3 regions of the Blautia sp. MSK20_18 genome follow, and region 3 is predicted to be linked to each of the others. Evidence: riboswitches for the same ligand, from Rfam matches in the RefSeq annotation. Region 3 holds a riboswitch; each other region holds the start of a gene.
The links. Region 3 has a riboswitch for cobalamin ahead of LI091_RS16715 (cysteine-rich small domain-containing protein). Riboswitches for the same ligand answer to the same signal wherever they lie in the genome.

Region 1 (7,486 bases), on a different contig from region 3:
TCCCGTCGATAGCGCGGAAAAGATCCATGGCCGAGGTTGCTACCAGATAGATATTGTTTATGGGCTGCTGCAGAACCGCAATGTCAGGATCCAGCCCCTCCGGTGCTTTCTTGCCTTCGGGAACTACAAGAAACTGTCCTTCCTGATCAATGGTGAGCAGCGCATAGCCATCGTTGTAGTAATCCACATTAAATTCCTTTGCGTAGGAAAGATCCATACTGTGGTCAAAGGTAAGGCCTGGAATATCCGCAGGCTTATGTTCTGTCTCTGCTGCCTGCACTGCAAAAGCACACCCCAGGATCAGGGTCAGCGTCAGAAATATGTATGAAATTATTTTTTTCATTTTTCTTCCTTTTTCATGCTCGAAGAATCAAAATTCAGGGTATACTCAATCTCGTGAGGAGTACTCATGGCTACAGTATCTGCAGTCACTTCCATTTCTGCGTCAAAGACTGTGACCGGGATCTCAAATGTGGAGTTTCCGTCTTTGTTCACCGGCTCATATTTTTCGCCGTCCACGATCATGTAATCATAATTCGGACTGCTCCAGATAATGGTTGCCGTAGCTTCTTTGTCCTTGATCTCTACTTTAGCTGGAGATTCTACAGATGCTCTTCCTGTTCCGCCTGTAAGGGTTACATCCGTCTCATAGGTTCCGTCCTCCAGCTTCAGCTCTTCCGGTTTTTTCCCTTCGGATTTTTTGTCGTCAGAGGTTTTTACAGGATTCTTTACGCTGACTTTATGGTCGTACCATTTGCCTTTTTCTCCCAGGATCGCCACGTTAAATTCCTCACCAATGGCCGGTACCGGGATATCAAATCCGTAAACCTCCTCTGTATAACCATCGCTGTACTTCACTGTATCTGTGGTCGGCTCAATGATCTCTGCTCCGTCCTTCTGGGCATCCTCGGCAGTTCCCGCAAACAGGTTAACGATCTTCTTGGAAACCAGACTTACGTGGATGGTCATTTTACCATCTTTGACCGTGAGCTCTCCTTTTTTGTCATTGGCCTCATTTACATGAAACATGCTGCTGTCTGTACCAAACTCTGCTGTATAAACGCCATCTTCCAGGGTATCTGCTTTGGCTGCATCTGTATCCTTTTCTTCGGAAGCTTCTGCTTCCTCACCGGACTCTGTTTTTGTTTCATCTGTTTTTGCCATCGCAGGCACAGAGCCCAGCACCAGGACTGATGCACTTGCCATTGCAAGAATTAAGTTTACATAGCGTTTTTTCATGATAATCTTCTCCCTTCCATAGATACAGCAATCTGCCCGGAAAACAGTCTTCCTGATCTTTCCGGGCAGTTACATTGATTTCTTATAGGTATCTGAACTCACTCAGATATTTTTATATTTATTATTCTGCGGACTCCTCAGCAGAATCAGCCTCTGTATCTGCTGCTGCATCAGAATCTGCGGACTCCTCAGTGCTTCCCAGAGAATCGATGGCTGCCTTTGTATGCTCTACATAAAGCTTCTCAACTGCTTCGATTCTTCCAAGACCCTCGATCTGGCAGTCAACCTTATCGAAGTTTCCGGATGCTACAAACTGGCTCTTCCAGGAATCCTCCTCATCACCGGCCATATCGTTATTTGCATGGTCTCCGGCAACAACCATCAGCGGACGAAGAACAACGTTCTTGTATCCTGCTTCTTTTACCTTCTCGATAACCTTGTCGCAGGCTGTATCTTCCGGCTTACCCTCTACAGTACCGATGAATGCGTTCTTCAATCCAAGGTTTTCCATCTGTGTCTGCATCTGATCGTATGTAACGTTAGCTGTATGAGATGTTCCATGTCCCATGAATACGAATGCTGTGCCAGCCTCAGCTGCTGCATCCATGCTGTCAAATCCGGCCTCTTTGCAAGCCGTATCTGTGATTGCCTGAGCAACGGCTTTCTTGTCATCATTGATCACAGTTGCATCGTCTCCAACCTCACCGAGCATTGGCTCTGCGATAGCTACAGACTCGAATTTATCTTTATAGCCATTGATCGCTTCTGTCATCTCATCGTACTCAGCACCATGCATCAGATGGGTAGGCTGTACAACCAGATTCTTAACACCATTCTCTACTGCACGGTCAAGAGCCTGCTGCATGTTATCGATCACTTCATCATCTCTTGCCTCTACATGGTTGATGATGATCTGTGCTGTAAATGCTCTTCTTACAGACCAGTCCGGATAAGCTTCTGCAAGAGCATCCTCGATTCCCTTGACATCCTCTGCACGGCTGTCATTGAAGGAAGTACCAAAGCTTACAACAAGAAGTTCATTCTCACCGATCTCATCCTGGTTACGCGGATCGTCCTTGGAAGCATCTCCTGTGTCACGTCCGAAATAATCCGGATCTGCATTCTCACCCTCTACCAGTTCTTTCTGAGCATCTGTCAGAGCATCCCATGCTTCTTTGGCTGCCTTGCAGTCCTCATCTGTTGTGTCGTTTCTTTCCTGTACATAGATCTTGTCGATCAGAGCTGCTACATTATCTGCTGCTTCCTGATCTGCATCAGAAGCCTCTGTGGTATCAGCTGCCTCAGCGTTCTCTTCTGTAGCAGAATCCTCTGCTGCCATTGCTGTTGTAGCCGCACCCATAGAGCATGTCATGGAAACTGCGAGCATCAGAGCTAACATTGTTTTTCTTTTCATTTCTCATTGTCCTCTTTTCATGTATTTCCAGAATACTGATATGTACAAAAAAGCAGCAGCTCTCTGCGGCCGCCTGCTCACACATGATTCTCTGCGCAATACAAATACATAAAAAGAAGTTCTGTATTGTTATGGAGAATACCGATTCGTAAACCGCGAATCCCTGAATCTCACAATAAGGCAGTTCTCCTGACTTGGTTCCACGCTGCTTTCCCTTCCCGGTCTCCCAGTGGTTATAAAAGCAGCTCCCCTTTCACAGTGACGGTATCGTTCCGGATTCTCACCGGATTCTCTTTTGCACATCCGATTGGATGCAACCTTATCATTATAACATTTGCACATATTTTCTTTTACCTGGTTATCTAACTTTTACCACAAACTCATAAATTTGTCAAGATTGATGTCAGACGATTCACGGTTTTCTGTGATCTTCGCTCACAAAAAACACCTCGCGAAATATTACCAGTGAACAGTAACCGGTTTTCTCCCTGTATCTGTCAGTTATTATCAGAATACTTTCTCCAATATTCATGCATATCCTGCATAAAAAACAGCCCCTTTCTGTCATCACCCTGATATCAGAAAAGGACTGTCTTACATCAGATATTCGCAATCCGCTTTGCTACTTGCTCATAACAGATAAACTGCTTTGCAGTTTATCTGTTAAAATACTCCTGCTCCAGGTATCTGGCTACGTAGACTCCGCTGGCAGATGCATGGGACAGAGAATGGGTCACGCCGCTACAGTCTCCGATAACAAAGAGACCCTTGTGGCAGGTTTCCAGATTTTCGTCGATCTCGACCTCCATGTTGTAGAATTTAACCTCAACGCCATAAAGCAAAGTATCATCATCTGCGGTTCCCGGTGCGATCTTGTCCAGGGCATAGATCATCTCGATGATGCCATCCAGGATACGTTTCGGCATAACAAGGCTTAAATCTCCCGGTGTCGCAGAAAGTGTAGGTGTTACGAAACTTTCCTCAATACGGGCTTTTGTGCTTCGTCTTCCGCGGATCAGATCTCCAAACCGCTGTACCATAACACCACCGCCAAGCATATTGGAAAGTCTTGCAATGCTCTCACCGTATCCGTTGCTGTCATGGAACGGCTCTGAGAAATGCTTGGATACCAGAAGGGCAAAGTTTGTATTGTTGGTATGCTTTGCCGGATCTTCGTAGCTGTGACCGTTTACTGTGATGATACCGTTGGTATTTTCATTCACGACAACACCTCGCGGGTTCATGCAGAAGGTACGGACCATATCCTCAAACTTCTCAGTTCTGTAAACGATCTTGCTCTCATAAAGCTCATCTGTCAGACGGCTGAAAACCTCTGCCGGAAGCTCCACACGGACTCCGATGTCCACACGGTTGGAAAGAGTCGGGATCTTAAGCTCTGTACATACCGTCTCCATCCATTTACTTCCGCTTCGTCCTGCGGAGATGATACAGTAAGTTCCCTCGTAACGCTCATCTCCTACAAAAACTGCATAACCGTCTTCAGTTTTTTCTACTTTGTCAACAGATGCGTCAAAATAGAAGTCCACATGGTCTTTCATTTTTTCATAGAGGTTCTGAAGCACCACATAGTTGATATCTGTTCCCAGATGACGGACTGATGCATCCAAAAGATGCAGGCCGTTCTGAAGGCAGAGCTTACGGATCTCGCTGTTTGTGGTAGAATAAAGTTTGGTTCCCTCACCGCCATGCATCAGGTTCAGTTTATCTACATATTCCATCAGCTCTGTGGCTGTATCCTTGCCGATATGCTGGTACAGAGTTCCGCCAAACTGATTGGTGATATTATATTTTCCATCAGAGAAAGCGCCTGCACCGCCAAAGCCCTTCATGATCGCACAGGTTTTGCAGTGGATACAGGATTTTACTTTCTTTCCGTCGATGGGACATTTTCTTTTTTCCAGAGGATGACCGGCTTCAAAAACCGCGATCTTTTTCTCCGGATCATTATTCATCAGTTCATAGGCCGCAAAGATTCCACCGGGACCTGCTCCTACGATCAGTACATCATATTTCATAAATAAAAACTCCTTATCTTGTATTGCACATTTTCAGTATTTTGTTTTTGCACAAACCCTGTCTATTTTACAACAAACGTGTTCAAAAGTCACCGTTTTTTTCGGAACCTTCCGATCTTAAGCTTTTTTCCATCTGTTTCCACGGTAATAGCACCGTTTTTCATGGTGTATTCCACCTGACTTCCGGCCGCTTTAAGCCGCTCTACGGTTTCCGGTGACGGATGTCCGTAGGTGTTAGTGAGCGAACAGGAAATGATCGCCACTTCCGGCTTTATTTTCTCAAGAAATGCTTCTGTGGTAGAATAACGGGAACCGTGATGTCCCACCTTCAGACAGTCAACATCCTCAAGCCCCCCGGCTGCCAGAAGCTTTTTCTCCGTATCTGCACCGATATCTCCGGTAAAAAGCATCTGAAAATCTCCAAAAGACAACTCCATCACCATAGCTTCCTCATTCACATCTTTTCCTGTGGCATTTTTCTCCGGCCACAGAACAGAAAAAGATACTTTTCCGCAAGGCAGCTCATCCCCTTTTCCTGCTGTCATGACCTTAACTCCGGCTGTTTTTGCTGCCTCTGCAAGCTCCCTCCACGCATCTGGTCTTTCCGCCCAGGCAGGCAGTATCAGATATCCGGCCCGGATGGTTGTAAGACCTTTTCCCATATATTCCAGAAGCTCCTTCACACCGTTGATGTGATCCTGATCTGTATGGGAAATAAAAATCCCATCCAGCCAGGAAATCCCCTGACTTTTCAATGCCGGCAAAAGGCAGTATCTTCCAAGCTCCGACTGGCTGCTGCTTCCTCCGTCGATCAGAAAATGGTGATCTTCCGGGGTCTCCACAAGGATACCGTCCCCCTGTCCTACATCCAGGCAGATCACCTTCAGACTTCCTGTTGGATGATATTCCAGTATCAGGATTCCGACTGCCAGAAAAATACCGGCTGTTATCCGGATAGCATATAGCTTCCAACAACCTGCTTCCGCCCGCTCCTCTGCTAGCTCCGTTTCCTCACAGACTGCTTTTTTCTTCCGGAGCTGTTCTTTTATATACTGTCCCATAAATAGAACTGTGATCAAAAAGCCATAATATACCAGGATCTGCCATATTTCCGGCTCCCCTCCGATCCAGGTACTCCATCCTGATCTTCCTGCCAGACTGCAGAGATATTCATAAAAAAGCAACAGTACCCTTGCCGGCAGGATTACCAGTTTTGCCGCAGGAATACTGAGAATTCCCAGCAGCAGCGCCGCCATTCCTCCAGTCAGCACTACCCCCACACTTGGAAGCACCAACAGATTCAGGATAAATCCGGCAATAGAGACTTCTCCGAAAAACTTCAGCATCACCGGCAGAGTCACAAGCTGAAGAGCTATAGGACTTACCAGTGCCTTTGTCCATTTTTTCTCCGCTCCTGCAAGAGCACAGATCTTTTCCGCAGCGAGCCCCATTCCCAGAACACAGCCAAAGGACAGAAGAAATCCACTGTCCAGGAGATAGGCCGGAGATTCCACAAGGATCATCATGGCAGTTACGGAAAGAGCACTCATCATATCATAGATCCGTCCGGTGATCCTGGCTCCCATGGCGATCAAAAACATAGTTACTGCACGCATGGTGGAAACACTCCCTCCGGTCATGATCCCATACTGCAGCATCACTCCCAGAGAAAAAATCCCGGCAGGCCAGATTCCCAGTCCCATCTTCTTTAGAAGGTTGTAAAGCCCCATTCCCAGAATACTGATATGAAGTCCGCTGATGGCAAGGATATGTATGATTCCGGCCAGCTGATATCGCATCTGTGTTTCCGGATCCAGTTCCTGTTTGTCTCCAAGCGTTATGGCACAAAAAACAGGCGCATCTTTTCCTGCAGTTTCCTTCAGGATCTGTCTGCAGCTTTCTTTTATCTCCAAAAGGAGCTGCCTGTAGCCGGAATACACTGCTGTTTTCTTTTGGAGCACAGCGTTCTTCATAAAATAATAAATATGACGACAGGCATAAAAGTGTTGGCTGTCAAAGCCCCCCGGATTCGCAGGACCTTCCACTCTTTTCAGCGTTCCCTTGACCAGGATCCGCATTCCCGGTTTCAGATCTTCTTCTTTTTTGAGAAATATTCTTACATTTTCAATTGGAAATTTTTTTGACTGATGGATAAGATATGTTTTTTTCAGATAAACAGACTGGGAAAATTCTGTGTTTTCATACTGTTCCACCTCCCCGCAGATCATGGAACCAGGGTGCGCTTCGATCTGCTCCTGCACATTTAACGGAAGGGGATTCCCCTTGATCAGAGGAATCCCCATAAGCTCCAGTACGCCAAGACTCAGCACCATAAGAAAACACAAAAGACACATCGGCCTTTTCGCCATAAATGTTCTCCCGTTTTCTGATATTTTGAAATGTTTTATTTTTTCTATTCTTTTTTAGCCTTTGTGTGTGCCAGCAAGCTGTCGTTCCATTCATAGAACTTATAAAGCTGCATATTCTGGCCAAAGGTCACTTCCTTGTTTCCTTCGATGGAAATCTCAACTTTGTCCACATCCGTTGCCGCGATCAGCGTATTTACCACCGAATACACGGCAATCTGTTCCGAAACATCCAGCGCATAATCCTGAAATACGGAATTATAATCCACATAGCAGATTCCGTTTGCTCTCGTCAGGGAAAGTACCTCTGAATTCTCCGGTATTGTAGGATAATGTCCTTTTTCCAGCGGACCTCTTGCAAGCTGCTCCAAAACCACCGTAGCCTTCGGAAGATTTCGTCTGTAGCGGACACTTCTCTGTTCCGCTACCAG
Region 2 (7,486 bases), on a different contig from region 3:
AAATGATATATTGCCGTCCGTGAGAACAATGGCAAAGGAATTGAAGATCAGTGCACTTACTGTGAAGAAAGCATATGACAATCTGGAAGCAGAGGGCATGACAGTCACAGTTCATGGGAAAGGAACGTATGTAGCGGCTTCGAATACACAGCTGATGGAAGAAGAGCGCAGGAAAGAGGTTGAGGCGGATCTGGAAGCAGCAATTCAGAAGGGAAGGCGCTGCGGAATGAAAGAGGAAGAGATCCGTTCGTTGTTTGAACTCATCATGGAGGATGAATGATTATGTTGGAGATCAAAGGAGTAAAGAAAAGCTACGGTGAATTTCAGTTAGACTGTTCGTTAAATGTAGAAAAAGGAAGAATCACCGGTCTGGTTGGAGAGAACGGAGCCGGTAAGAGTACTTTGTTCAAGGCAGTGCTCGGACTCATTTCTTATGATGCCGGTGAGATAAAGATCCTGGGAAAAATACCGGAAGAGTTAAGTGAAAAAGAGAAAGAAGAGCTGGGAGTTGTCCTGGCAGAAACCGGATTCAGTGGATACTTGAAAGGGAAAGATGTTGAGGCAGTCCTTGCCAAATTGTATCCAAAGTTTGAAGCAGAAAAATTTCATCAGATGTGTGAAGAATATCAGATTCCGTTGGATAAATTTATAAAAGAGTACTCAACAGGAATGAAAGCAAAGCTGAATCTGATCATTGCATTGACACATCAGGCAGAATTCCTGATGCTGGATGAGCCGACAGCAGGGCTTGATGTCGGAGCGAGGGAAAGGATGCTGGATATTTTAAGAGAGTATATGGAAGAAGAACCGGAGAGAAGTATCCTGATCAGTTCACATATTTCTTCGGACTTAGAACATCTGTGTGATGACATTTATGTGATACATAAAGGAAAGATTGTACTTCATGAAGCGATGGATACGATTCTTGAAAAATATGCAGTGTTGAAGGTCAGTGAGGAACAATATCAGGCAGTGGATAAAAGGTATCTTTTGAAAGAGAAAAAAGAGTTTTTTGGAGTTGCCTGTCTGACGAACGAGAAGCAGTATTATATAGAAAATTATCCGGAAATCGTAGTAGAGAGCGGATCACTCGATCAGGTGATCCTGATGTTGACAGGGGGCGAAAGATGATGAAAGGAATCAGAGGGCTTTTGGAAAAGGATTTTCGATTGTTTTTTCGACAGGGTGGTAATCTTTTTTTGGTGTTAGTGTTTGTAGCATTGTTTTTTATACTTACAGGAAAAACGGCAGCTGCTTTCATTGCAATGTATATCCCATCTGTTCTGGCGATATATTCAGGTAATACGATCAGTTATGATGAAAATGGCCATGGTTACACATATTTATTTTCTTTACCCGTAAATAAAAAAATATATGTCAGAGAAAAATATATTTTTTCCTTTATCATGACAGCATGTGGATGGTGCATTGGAATGATCTGTGCAGGAATTATGGTACTCATAAATCCTGAAGAGGTGTTTGATCTGGAAATGCTGGCAATGGAGTTGATCACATTTTTTGTGTTTCAGGCAATTGCGGGAATTATGATCGCGATCAGGATAAGGTTCGAAGGAGAGAAAGGGCGAATTGTGCTGCCAATCGCAATTTTAATTATTTTTGCGATTTGTTATACAATTAGATCTTTTGTGAAGACTAACTTGGGATTAAAAGAAAGTATTCTGCATATGATAGGGGGAATAGGGGATTTTGAAATCGGGATTGCCCTTATTGTGCTAAGTCTGCTTATATGGTTTGCTTCGTATAAGTATAGTATGAGCGCCATGAAGAAGAAAGAGTTTTAATATAGGCGTGGCAAAAATGATCCATTAAAAATAATGATCATAAAGATGTAATAGCTACCAAAAATATGAGAAAAACTTTGTGAAAAAATAGTCTTGTGTTTCGTAAGAGTCCCTTGTAAAATAACGGACAAGGATGAAAAGAAAAGGAGATTCTTATGGGAACTAATGAAAAAGATATGACTGCCGGATCTCCCGGAAAACTGATCATAACTTTTGCCATACCAATGATGCTTGGAAATATTTTTCAGCAGTTTTATACAATGGCAGACACCATGATTGTCGGACAAGTGGTAGGAGTTAAAGCACTGGCGGCAGTAGGTGCCGGAGATTGGCTGGTATGGCTGGTGTTGGGGATCATGACAGGTATCACACAGGGTTTTTCTATTCTTGTATCTCAGTATTATGGAGCAAGGGAAAAGGAAAATCTGAAATGTGCAGTAGCGAAAAGCTATATCATGACAGCATTACTGTCTGTGGTCGTACTCGCAGTAAGTGAAGGTACAGTTTATCATGTTCTTTTATTTTTACAGACACCGGATAATGTCATTAATCTGACAATGCTATATTTGCGGCTGATCTTTGCGGGAATCCCGATCATAGCTGCTTATAATATATTTGCAGCGATCCTTCGGGCACTTGGAAACAGCAGATCTCCGTTGATCGCAATGACAGTGGCAGCAGTGATCAATGTGGGACTGGATCTGTTATTTGTGGCGGTTTTTGGCTGGGGTATTGCCGGAGCAGCAGTGGCAACCGTTATCGCACAGGGATTTTCAGCCTTGTACTGTTTGATCGTATTACGTAAAATCCCGGATATCCGCCTGGAAAAGAAGGACTTTTACAGGCAGCCCTCTATGAGCCTGCGGCTTTTGGAACTGGCGGTTCCTCTTGCGATACAGAATGTGATCATCTCCGTGGGAGGACTTGTGGTACAGTATGTGATCAATGGATTTGGTTTTCTGTTTGTGGCGGGATTTACGGCATCGAACAAGCTGTATGGGGTTTTGGAGATGGCTGCCGTTTCATATGGATATGCTATTACAACCTATGTGGGCCAGAATCTTGGTGCAAAAAAATACCAGAGGATTCGAAAAGGCGTGCGCAGCGGCACTTATATGGCAGTGCTCACTTCGGCTTTCATTTCCGGCATGATGGTACTGTTTGGACGTAATGTACTGTCCCTGTTTGTATCCGGTGAACCGGATCAGACCCGACAGGTATTGGATATAGCATATAAGTATTTGTTTATTATGGCTGTCTTTTTGTGGGTGCTGTATCTGCTGTATGTGTATCGTTCCGCTATCCAGGGCCTGGGTAATACTTTGATTCCGCTTGCCAGCGGCATTGCAGAATTTATAATGCGTGTCAGTGTTGCGCTGCTGCTGCCAAAACTGATCGGTGAAGATGGAATATACTATGCAGAGATCTGTGCATGGAGCAGCGCAGCTGTTTTATTATTCGTAAGTTATATGATCATTATACGGAAATATAAAGAAGTCACCGTTCATACATAATGTTATTTACTTAAGAGATTTATAATAATACAGGCAGAAAATATCCGGGTTTCACTATGAAATGTTCAGATATTTTATATTTGACAAAAAACTATTTATATAAAAAGAAAAGTATGATATTATAATATTTATTCATTGCAACTATGAAAATTGAATAGTCAGAAGGGTGTACAAAGTACTTAATAAGGAATCTGGTGAAATGCCAGAACAGCCACCGCTACTGTGACAGGGACGAAAACCAAAATATCACTGGAGAGATCCGGGAAGATGGTAAGTAGGAAGAACTGGAGTCAGGAGACTTGCCTTTTTGACAGAAGAATTCTGATTCGGATGGGATACAGAAGGAATAAGCTCTGCCTGAGGTAGAGGTTTGTTTTTTGTGCTGATATGATGCTGGATCATATCAGCTTTTTTTATTTTAACCGAATAAACAGATGAAAAATGAGGAGAAATGAAAATGGGAAAAGTAATTGCAAAGCGTTTTATATTTATGATTCCGGTAGTGCTGGCGGTTACATTTATTATTTTTATGCTGAGTTTTATATCGGCAGGTGATGCGGCCAGAGTGCTGGCGGAGAAAAAATATGAGCATCCGTCACCGGAGCAGGTAGAAGAAGTACGGCATGAGGAAGGACTGGATCAGCCGGTGCTGGTACAATACGGGAAATGGCTGGATCAGGCACTTCATGGCGATTTTGGAAAATCATATTCTACCAGAAAACCGGCTTTTGAGGAATTAAAAAGATATTTTCCACAGACATTTAAACTGGCAGTTACTTCGTTTTTATTGTTGATGATCGTGTCAGTCCCTCTTGGAATTTTGTCGGCAATTTATGAAAACAGAGTTCTGGATAAAGTCATTCGCATTTTGTCGTCCCTCAGTGTATCTATGCCGTCTTTCTGGATCGGTCTGATGCTGCTCTATATATTTGGAGTAAAGCTAAAAGTGATTTCCGTGATCGGAGGAGATGCCGGAGGCATCCCGATTCTTGCGGCATTTGCCATGGATATCAGTTTCTTTGGAATTATGACGAGATTGATCCGTACCAATATGATACAGGTGCTGAAGCAGGATTACATACGTGCCAGCAGAGCTAAGGGATTGTCATCTGTAAATGTAATTTTGCGTCATGGTCTGAAAAATATCCTGATTCCTGTGCTGACACGTCTGGTATCAATTGTGATCGGTTTTTTCTGTGGCTCAGCTGTGATAGAAAGTATTTTTTCAATTCAGGGAATCGGAAATCTGGCATTGAAATCCGTGATCTCAAAAGACACTCCGGTGCTGCAATGTTTTATCTTTATTCTGGCTGTTGGCATTGTAGTATTAAATTTTCTTGTGGATATCGCCTATTCTGCGATTGACCGGCGAATCCAGTTAAAGTAAAGGAGAGATCATAGAATGGGAAGCAGAAAAAAGCAGAAAACAGAAAAAAGCATGATCCAGAATCTGTACTGGAAACAGGTATTCCGGTCACCGAAAACAAAAATAGGATTGATGGTGGTCATAATTTTTGCATTGGCAGCTATTTTTGCACCTGTACTGGCGCCGCATGATCCACTGCTTGTGGATGTTTCGATAAAATTAAAGAATCCGTCGGCGGCATATCCTTTAGGTACTGATCAGCTGGGACGATGTATTTTATCAAGACTTCTCTGGGGCAGCCGGTATTCACTGAGCTATAGCTTTACGGTGCTTCTGATTACTGTATGTGTCGGGGTGCCGATCGGACTGTTTGCCGGATATGTAGGTGGAAAAATCGATTCCATAATTATGAGGATCATTGATGTATTTATGGCTATGCCGGTCTTTATTGTGGCACTTGCCATTGCAGGAACCGTAGGAGCCAGCGGCGCTCATCTGATTCTGTCCTTATCGGTCGTATCCTGGGCAGAATATGCAAGGCTTGCCCGAGCATTGACACTTCAGGAAAAAAATAAAAATTATATGACCGCACTAAAAGCCGGCGGCTGCGGCCACGCAAGGATCATATTTAGGCATGTATTGAGAAATATCCTGCCATCTGTGATCGCACTGGCAACAATGGAAATCGGTTCGATCATTCTGTCAATTGCCGGTTTTTCCTTTATCGGCCTTGGTGTGCAGGCACCGACACCGGAATGGGGGATCATGCTCAGTGACAGTAGAAGTTATATCCAGACTTATCCAAGACTGATGTTTTATCCGGGCATACTGATCATGATCATTGTTCTGGCATTTAATTATCTGGGGGAGGGAATACAGAATGGAACAGCCCAAAAATGATGTCCTAAGGGTAAAAAGACTACATGTGGAGTTTCAGACATCTCACGGAATGGTTCATGCAGTAAAAGATGTCAGCCTGGAAGTAAAACGCGGAAGGATCCATGCTCTGGTGGGAGAAAGTGGAAGCGGCAAGTCAGTTACCTCTCTGACGATCATGAATCTGCTTGCAGGAAATGGAAAGGTGATATCCGGAGATGTGACACTGAACGAAAAGAGTCTTCTGAAGTTATCAGGAAAAGAAAAACGACAGTTATACGGAGACAGGATCGGAATGATCTTTCAGGATCCGACTGCTGCTCTTGATCCGCTTTTTACAGTTGAACAACTGCTTCTGGAAGGACTGAGAAAACATCGCAAAATGAGCAAAAAACAGGCAAGGGAAGTAGCGTTGGAAAGTCTGCGGATGATGAATCTGCGTGATCCGGAAGAACTGATGAAGAAAAAACCTTACGAATTGTCTGGTGGTATGTGCCAACGTGTTATGATCGCCATTGCCATGTCCATGAAACCGGATTATCTGATCGCAGATGAGCCGACGACAGCCTTGGATGTAACCGTACAGAAGCAGATCCTGGAAGAAATCTATCAGCTATCCAGGAAAGAAAATCTGGGCGTGTTATTTATTACGCATGATCTGGGTGTGGTGGCAGAGATCGCAGATGATGTTTCGATCATGAAAGACGGCGAAATAGTGGAAAACGGAACGGTTGAAGAGATCTTTTATCATCCGCAGCATTCATATACAAAAAAACTGTTGGATGCAGTTTTATAGGGGAAAAGTATGAGTACGTTACTAAAGACAGAACATTTAAAAAAATATTATGGCAAGAAAAAAATTGTGAAGGCAGTGGATGATGTAAGTCTGGAAATCCATGCAGGATCATCCATGGCCCTGATCGGTGAAAGTGGAAGTGGTAAAACTACATTCGGAAAGCTGATCGCCGGCCTGGAGAAACCTACAGATGGAAAATTCTGGTTTCAGGGACAGGAAATGCAGGATTTGTCTGAAAAGCAGTTTCGTCCATATCGCAAGAATCTTCAGATGGTCTTTCAAAGCAGCAGCGGGGTATTTGATCCCGGTTATACCATTGGAGAAAATATTCTGGAAATTTTGAAATTACATGAAAAACTGCAAGAGGGTGAGTATGAAGAGCGAGTAAAGGAGGCTTTGATCCAGACGGGGCTTGATCCGGATATCCGCAACCGTTATGTTGGACAGATTTCAGGAGGTCAGTGTCAGAGAGCTAATATTGCGAGAGCATTGGTATTAAGACCGGAACTTGTGATCTGTGATGAACCGGTATCCAGTCTGGATTATTCCATACGAAAGCAGATCCTGCATCTGTTAAATGAGCTGCAGGAAAAATATGAGATGACCTATTTACTGATCACTCACGATCTGTCCAACGTTCCATATCTCTGCAAAGAGGTGGCTATTATGTATCAGGGACGCGTGGTCGAGTTTATTGATCATACGGACAGCTTAAAGGAGACTGCCGTACATCCTTATACAAAAGATCTGTTTGATTCTATTCCGGTAAAAGAACCGAAAATGCGAAGAATCGGATCGCAGGAAAAGAAAATATTTTCAGATACCATTCCGGAACAGGGCTGCCCATATCAGAACCGGTGCAGAAGATGTACAAATATATGCAGAGAGCATATACCGGAATTGACAGAAATTGAAACAGGACATTTTGCGGCATGTCATATGCTGTAAAATATAAAACAAACAAAGGAGAGGAAGAAATGAAGAAAAGACGTGTAGCAAAATTGATAGCATTGAGCATGGTGGCGGCAACTTTACTGACAGGTGTCAATGTACAGGCAAAAGAGGAAAAAGTAGTTACGGCAATGACATCCATTGATCTGACTCCTGAACTTTGTGACCCTATAAAAAGTGG
Region 3 (7,486 bases):
TGCGATCCTTACAAATGGAAACGACTACACATTCTGGGGCAAGGGTGTCAGCCAGGGACATTCTGATGCAGTCCGCCGCATCAAAGGCGTAAAGGATGCAAAGCAGTACACCATTCCGGTAGAAGCTGCACTTGAGGCAGTAAGAAATGGAGAAAATCCGGAGCTTACCACACGCCAGAAACATACAAGAGAGTGCTTCGTAGTTGCTGAGGAAGGTGCTGATCTTGCACGCATCGAGGAAGAGATCAAGACCATGCCGAACTACTTTGACGAGTATGATACAACGGTACATTTCATTTCCCAGGAAGAGCTGGACCGTGACCACAGCGGTATCCCGCACGGCGGTTTTGTGATCCGCAGCGGAAAAACAGGCTGGAACAATGAGAACAGCCATGTGATCGAGTACAGCCTGAAGCTGGATTCCAATCCTGAGTTTACATCTTCTGTGATCGTTGCCTATGCAAGAGCTGCATACCGCATGAACCAGGAAGGACAGAAGGGCTGCAAGACTGTATTTGATGTTGCACCTGCATATTTAAGTGCCCTTGACGGAGCAGAGCTTCGCAAAAAATTCCTGTAAGGATCTGTAACAGATCTGTAACAGACAGGAGCAAAACTGCATAAAAGATCATATCCCCGGAGCATCAGTGAATATTTCTGATGTTTCGGGGCTTTTTTCTGCATAAAATCAACATTGGTAATACCTGGATGACGATTTTTCTGAAAGAAAAGGAAAGAGTTGACGGACCGTAAAGAATGTTATATAATATGGACGTAAAATTGTAACAAAATTGTAACGTTTACGATCAGTCGGACTTAAGAAATAGTAAATATCAATGATCTATCTATCAAAGGAAGGTATGTATGCGAAAATTAAGCAGAAAATGGAAACTCTGGGGACTTTTTTTTGTTCTGATGTTCTTTGCAGCCGGAGCAACTGTACATACAACGGCAACAGATGTACAGGCTGCGACCAAAAACGGCTTTAAAACAGAAAAAGGAAAGTCCTATTATTATCAGAATGGACAGAAGGTAAAAGGCTGGCTTACACTGAACGGGAAGAAATATTTTTTTAATAAATCCACAGGCGTGCAGATGAAGCGTTGGGCTAAGGATTCCAAGGGCAAACGATATTTTTATAATGTCAACGGTGCCAAGGGCTATATGGCAACAGGCTGGCTTACAGACAGTAAGAACAATACCCGCTATTTTAATCCCACCAGCGGATATATGACAACGAAATGGGCCACGATCAGCAATAAGAAATATTATTTCTACAGCGGCAGTGGTGCTGCAGCCAGAAGTGTATTCCTTACAGACAAGAAGAATGTGACCAGATATTTTACCAGCAAATGCTTTATGGCAAAGGGCTGGGCAACGAATAAGAAACAGCAGAAGCGTTATTTTGATCCAAACACGGGAGCTATGTATAAGGGCTTCAAGAAGATCGGCAGCGATACCTATTATTTTTACAGCAAGAGCGGCGTGATGGCTACCGGTTGGGTCACAAATTCCAAAAAAGGATATAAATATTATTTCGATCCGTCAACCGGTGTCATGGCTACGGGAACGAAGACGATCGATGGCAAGAAGTATACATTTGGCAGCAATGGTGTCTTGGATACCAACCCAAGCACTACTACAGCGACAAGCTCCAGGACTATCAAGAATTTCCTTGCCAATGCATTACTTCCGGTAGGAAAGACTCTTTACGTATGGGGCGGCGGCCACAACTGGTCGGATGCGACCAGAAAGGGCATCAGTCCAAAATGGAAACAGTGGTATGACAGCAATTCCAGCTCCTATAATTACAGATATTATATGGATCTCAGTGAAGCTACAGAACAGAAGGGCCTTGACTGTTCCGGCTTTGTAGGATGGTCTGTATATCAGATCATGCAGAGCAGATCCGGTGGACCTATGTACACGGATGTTTCCGGAAATCTTGGATCTTTGTATTCCGGCAAGGGAATGGGTACCGTTGTTTCCCAGGCTCAGCTGGCAAGCTCAAACTGGAAGCTTTATCCTGGGGATATCGGATACAACAGCGGACATACCTGGATCGTTCTCGGACAGTGTTCCGATAAGAGTGTCGTGATCCTCCACTGTACACCGAATGCCGGCGTACAGATTTCCGGAACACCGACACCAAGCGGAACTTACGGAAGCCAGGCGATCAAGCTGGCAGAAACTTATATGTCTAGGTATCCTGGAGCCAGCAAATATGACTATCATGAATCCAGTGGTAACTATATCCGAAACGGTGCATACTTCAGATGGAACAGAAGCACTCTTTCCGATCCCAACGGATATCTGAACAAGACAGCCAATCAGATCCTTGCAGATCTTTTCTGATCAGGATATGCTGAAAGAAATTTGTATGTAACAAATAGAAATAAGAAACGTGAGAGGAGAACCTGAGATAACCCGGGTTCTCCTTTTTTAATGTCAAAATCATTAATAAATGTTACAAAGTTTTAAACTAATTAATAGAAAATCCTTGCAATCCAAATAACACTGTGTTAATATATAAAAAGATTGAAACAAGATATTGCAAAAGTATTACAAAGAAAACCAACGAAGCGGATGGTCAGATCCGCTGTATTAAATTAGAATCAGATTGCGAGGGTGAACAGTCATGAAGAAAAGGATATTATGTCTGACACTGGCGCTCATCATCAGCGGAGCACAGGTAGTCAGCGTAAGCGCAACAAGAGAAGATGAGGCAGCACTTCAGCAGGAGATGGATGCGACTAACGAACAGCTGAATGCGACTTATTCCAGATTGGATGAGCTTTCCTCACAGAAGTCACAGATTGAAGGCGAGATTTCAACTCTTGATGCCAATCTTGTAAACGTGATGGTTTCGATCCAGACACTGGAGGGAGATATCTCCAATAAGGAAGCCGACATTGCATCTACACAGACCAACCTTGAGAAGGCCAAAAATGCCAAGCAGAAACAGTATGAGGCAATGAAGAAACGTATCCAGTATCTCTATGAGAAGGGTGGAGATGATGCATGGTTCCAGATGATGCTGAATGCAGAGAACCTGTCTGACCTTCTTACAAGAGCAGAGTACACACAGAAGACTTATGAGCAGGACCGTAAGAGTCTTGAAAAATATTCCAATACGATCCAGCAGGTGGCAAACCTGGAGGCACAGTACACACAGGAGAAGGCAGAACTGGAGGGAATGAAGCAGGAATATGAGGCAGAGTCCCAGAACCTGCAGGCACAGCTGGATGAGAAGCGTGCCACATCCGCAGATTATGATAATGAGATCGCCTACGCACAGCAGCAGGCTACAGATTATGCCAACCTTCTTGCAGAGCAGACTGCAGAGCTTCAGAGATTAGAGGCTGAGCGTATTGCAGCAGAGGAAGAGGCAAGACGTCAGGCCGAGGCTGAAGCAGCAGCGAGAGCACAGGCTGAGGCAGAAGAGGAAGCAAGACGCCAGGCAGAGCAGGAAGCACAGCAGGATGAGGCGGACGAGAGCGAAGACGTACAGTACGATGAGGACGGCGACGTGATCGAGAATGCAGATGAGGATACTGCAGAAGATGACACCGAGGATGTGGATGAAGATGCAGACAATGGTGAGAATGATGATGCGTCCGAGGATACTGAGAATACAGAGGATAATGCAGACGCAGATTACGATAACAGCACAGACGCATCTGAAGAAAGTGCAGAGGACACATCTAATGCAGAGGATACATCTTCAGACAGTGACAGTTCTTCTTACAGTAGCGGTTCAGGATCTTCTGTTGTGAATTATGCTACACAGTTTGTGGGAAATCCTTACGTATGGGGTGGAACAAGCCTTACCAATGGTGCAGACTGCTCCGGATTTGTACAGAGTGTCTATGCGAACTTCGGAGTCAGCCTTCCGAGAACCTCCTATGAGCAGCAGAATGCAGGTACAGAAGTATCCTACGCAGATGCACAGCCGGGAGATCTGATCTGCTATGGCGGACACGTGGCTATTTACATGGGTAATGGCCAGATCGTTCATGCATCGAACTCTCAGGACGGGATCAAGATCAGCAATGATGCTACATACAGAACAATTGTATCTGTAAGACGTCTTGTATAATAAAAACGTACAACAGAAAATAAAAATACAGCAGCCCGACAGCAGTTTGTCGGGCTGTTTTTAACGTCGGAAAAAATACTGAAAAACCCATGGAACGGAGTGAACAGCAACAAAATATGCTCAAAAATGTATAAATATTGAAAACAGTATTGACATATAATTAACGGGATGTTATTATAATGTCAGTATAATTCCATATTGAACATAGCAAGTGCTGAGGATAGCTGACAGTTATATATTGATTATCAGAAGTCCACAGAAAAGGGAATCAGGTGTGAAACCTGAGCGATCCGGTCACTGTAACGGAGGAGCGAATCTCATAGTCCATTGTACGTATGTATGAGAAGGAGAGAGGAGTCATGATCCCGGAGCCAGGAAACCTGCTTGTTATGGCGAGGTTAAACTTCCGTGTAAAGTGTAACAACCATTTCAGGGACTCCGCACCCCTGGGACGTTGTCTACTTTTTTACGAGAGTAGGCATTTTTTTATGGAATGCGCCTGTTCATATGAATTATACATGATTAAATGGCAGGCGATACTACTCCGGATACATTCGTTCCCTCCGCGCACTCATGAACGGATTATATTTCTACCCCGGGGTGGCATCGCTACCTCTTTTTTATAGGAAAAAATTATGTGTGGTTATGTCAGGAGAGGAGAAAAGAGCCATGGAGAAACCATACTGGGAAGGCAAAGAATACTCTTACTTCAGCCACAAAAACTGTGAGTATTTTCCGTGCCATAAAGGAGCAGATCCGGAGAACTTCAATTGTCTGTTCTGCTATTGTCCTTTATATGCACTGGGAGATAAATGTGGTGGTAATTTCCGCTTTACGGAAAGCGGGATCAAAGACTGCACCGAATGCAAGCTTCCTCACAGAAGAGAAAATTTCGGATATGTTACAGGTAAATATAGCGAGCTTGCGGAAATTGTACGGAAGCAGCGGGAAAAATAAAAAACAGGCCAGTTCAGATACAGGAAAATGTATATTCCTGTGTTTGAACTGGCCTGTTTTGTTTGGGGGACAATATCTGTTATCTGTCGGAAAAGATACAGAAGATCATTCTCTGGTTTGGAGAAAAACCTTGAGTCTGGGAATCTGGTTGTTGAGGATCAGCTGTTCCGGAAACATGGCCTGATGAACAAACTCAGCAGCACAGGTAAAATCTCCGATATGCTCCGGGCCATGGCTGTCACTGGAAAGAAGCAGCGGCAGATCATATTTGCGGCAGCATCGAAGGATCTCGAAACAGTTTTCTCTTGTGTCGCCACGATAGCCATAAGGTGCAAGAGAAGCTTCGTTGATCTCAAAGATCGTGCCGGTTTCCCTGGCAGCCCTTGCAAGCGCATCATAATTAACCGGGTAATGAGTGTTATCACTATGTCCGAGGATCTTTACACAGGGGTTTTTCATTACATTGATAAAAGCTTCTGTGTTTTCGGCTCTGGTACCGCAGCGGTAATTCCAGGCATGCATGCTGGCAATGGCGTAATCAAGTTTACATAATAATTCCTGATCTAAATCTACCGTTCCGCTGCGGTCAAGGATATTCAGTTCAATTCCGTAGAGTAATTCTACACCGAAATGTTTTTTGGGAGAATAGGTAAGGCTGCGGAAATAGGAGGAAGTTCCGGCTGCCAGAGTGCCGGGACCGTGATCAGTGATCCCGAGAAGCCGGAGACCTTTCTCGGCAGCTGCGCGTGCCATGTTGGTGATGGTACATTCCGTGCCGTGACCACTGGCGATGGAGTGGGTATGCATATCAGAAAGATACATAAAAATACACCTCTTTTACTGTTTGAGAACATGTGACAGAGCGGAATACGAATGTCCGCTTTGCATAAATTTTTTCTGAAAAACAAAGGAATTCCTATATAAATCCAAGTATGGCAGAGCAGAAAAACAAAGTCAATAGAGAAAAACATAAAAATACAAAAAACAAATAAAATCAACAGGGCGCAACCGACAAAAACCACAAAAACAGCTAGAAATACATGTTGGATTTCGTTGACATCGAAGTAGGGGTAAGGTATAATAAAACTACATGAGCACATAGCCGGACAGGAGCGGTTCTGGAAGCGTAGAGGCAGACAGATCACCAGAAACAACCGGTTGTGAGAAAGGAGAATCATGGAGAAATTTCATATAGCAGATGTTCCGAAAACAGACAGGATCACACATCTTGTAGATAATCTTTATGCAAAGATGCCGGTGATCGAATCTGCCAGAGCAAAACTGATCACAGAGTCTTACAAAGCAACAGAAGACGAGCCGATCATCACCCGCAGAGCCAAGGCATTTGCCCACATCCTGCACAACATTCCGATCATCATCCGTGATGAGGAGCTGATCGTCGGAAGCAGCACTTTGGCGCCGAGAGGCTGTCAGACGTTTCCGGAGTATTCTTTCCAGTGGCTGGAGGATGAGCTGGATACAGTGGCTACCAGAACAGCCGATCCATTTTATATTGCGGAGGAAACCAAGGCGGAGCTCCGTGAGGTACATAAATACTGGAAAGGCAAGACTACCAGTGAGCTTGCAACCTCCTATATGGCACCGGAAGCGATTCTTGCCATTGACCACAATATTTTTACACCCGGAAACTATTTCTACAATGGTGTAGGACACGTAACCGTTAAATATGAAGAAGTTCTGGCGATCGGTTATGAAGGGATCATTGCCAAAGCTCAGAAGGAACTGGATGAGTGTAATGTAGGAGATGGTGATTACGCAAAGAAATCCCGTTTCCTGGAAGCAGTTATCATGAGCTGTCAGGCAGTTATCGACTATGCACATCGCTATGCCGAGCTCGCAGAGCAGATGGCATATCAGTGTCAGGATCCGACCAGAAAACAGGAACTCCTTCAGATCGCATCCAATTGTACACGCGTACCGGCGAAGGGCGCCCGTAACTTCTATGAGGCGTGCCAGTCCTTCTGGTTTGTACAGCAGCTGATCCAGATGGAAAGCAGCGGACATTCTATTTCTCCGGGACGTTTTGACCAGTATATGTATCCGTATTACAAGAGTGATATGGAAGCAGGCAATCTTACCAGAGAATTTGCCCAGGAACTGATGGACTGCATATGGGTAAAATTAAACGACCTGAATAAATGCCGTGATGCTGCATCTGCAGAAGGCTTTGCAGGCTACAGCCTTTTCCAGAACCTGATCGCAGGTGGTCAGAACAAGGATGGCGAGGATGTGACCAATGATCTCTCCTTTATGTGCATCCAGGCGTCTATGCATGTGCACCTTCCGGCACCGTCTCTTTCTGTAAGAGTATGGAACGGATCACCACATGAATTCCTGATCAAGGCTGCAGAGCTTACAAGAACAGGAATCGGACTTCCGGCTTATTACAATGATGAGGTTATCATTCCT

Region 1: linked by a shared signal. The riboswitch ahead of LI091_RS09415 (sirohydrochlorin cobaltochelatase) and the one ahead of LI091_RS16715 (cysteine-rich small domain-containing protein) in region 3 are both predicted to bind cobalamin.
Region 2: linked by a shared signal. The riboswitch ahead of LI091_RS08250 (ABC transporter permease) and the one ahead of LI091_RS16715 (cysteine-rich small domain-containing protein) in region 3 are both predicted to bind cobalamin.

The regions. Positions count from the first base shown of each region.
Region 1 is NZ_JAJCGR010000014.1:5,124-12,609, forward strand. Features, by position in the region: gene LI091_RS09405 (ABC transporter substrate-binding protein) at 1-343, opposite strand, end outside; gene LI091_RS09410 (hypothetical protein) at 340-1,239, opposite strand; gene LI091_RS09415 (sirohydrochlorin cobaltochelatase) at 1,361-2,653, opposite strand; cobalamin riboswitch at 2,816-2,990, opposite strand; gene LI091_RS09420 (NAD(P)/FAD-dependent oxidoreductase) at 3,310-4,689, opposite strand; gene LI091_RS09425 (DNA internalization-related competence protein ComEC/Rec2) at 4,779-7,058, opposite strand; gene LI091_RS09430 (GerMN domain-containing protein) at 7,103-7,486, opposite strand, start outside.
Region 2 is NZ_JAJCGR010000011.1:43,286-50,771, forward strand. Features, by position in the region: gene LI091_RS08230 (GntR family transcriptional regulator) at 1-280, shown strand, start outside; gene LI091_RS08235 (ABC transporter ATP-binding protein) at 283-1,131, shown strand; gene LI091_RS08240 (ABC-2 transporter permease) at 1,128-1,802, shown strand; gene LI091_RS08245 (MATE family efflux transporter) at 1,958-3,316, shown strand; cobalamin riboswitch at 3,464-3,637, shown strand; gene LI091_RS08250 (ABC transporter permease) at 3,774-4,703, shown strand; gene nikC (nickel transporter permease) at 4,719-5,582, shown strand; gene LI091_RS08260 (ABC transporter ATP-binding protein) at 5,563-6,354, shown strand; gene LI091_RS08265 (oligopeptide/dipeptide ABC transporter ATP-binding protein) at 6,364-7,302, shown strand; gene LI091_RS08270 (nickel ABC transporter substrate-binding protein) at 7,332-7,486, shown strand, end outside.
Region 3 is NZ_JAJCGR010000049.1:4,000-11,485, forward strand. Features, by position in the region: gene LI091_RS16700 (diaminopimelate dehydrogenase) at 1-580, shown strand, start outside; gene LI091_RS16705 (N-acetylmuramoyl-L-alanine amidase family protein) at 865-2,355, shown strand; gene LI091_RS16710 (C40 family peptidase) at 2,639-4,099, shown strand; cobalamin riboswitch at 4,332-4,501, shown strand; gene LI091_RS16715 (cysteine-rich small domain-containing protein) at 4,769-5,056, shown strand; gene LI091_RS16720 (phosphatase) at 5,162-5,878, opposite strand; gene LI091_RS16725 (glycyl radical protein) at 6,233-7,486, shown strand, end outside.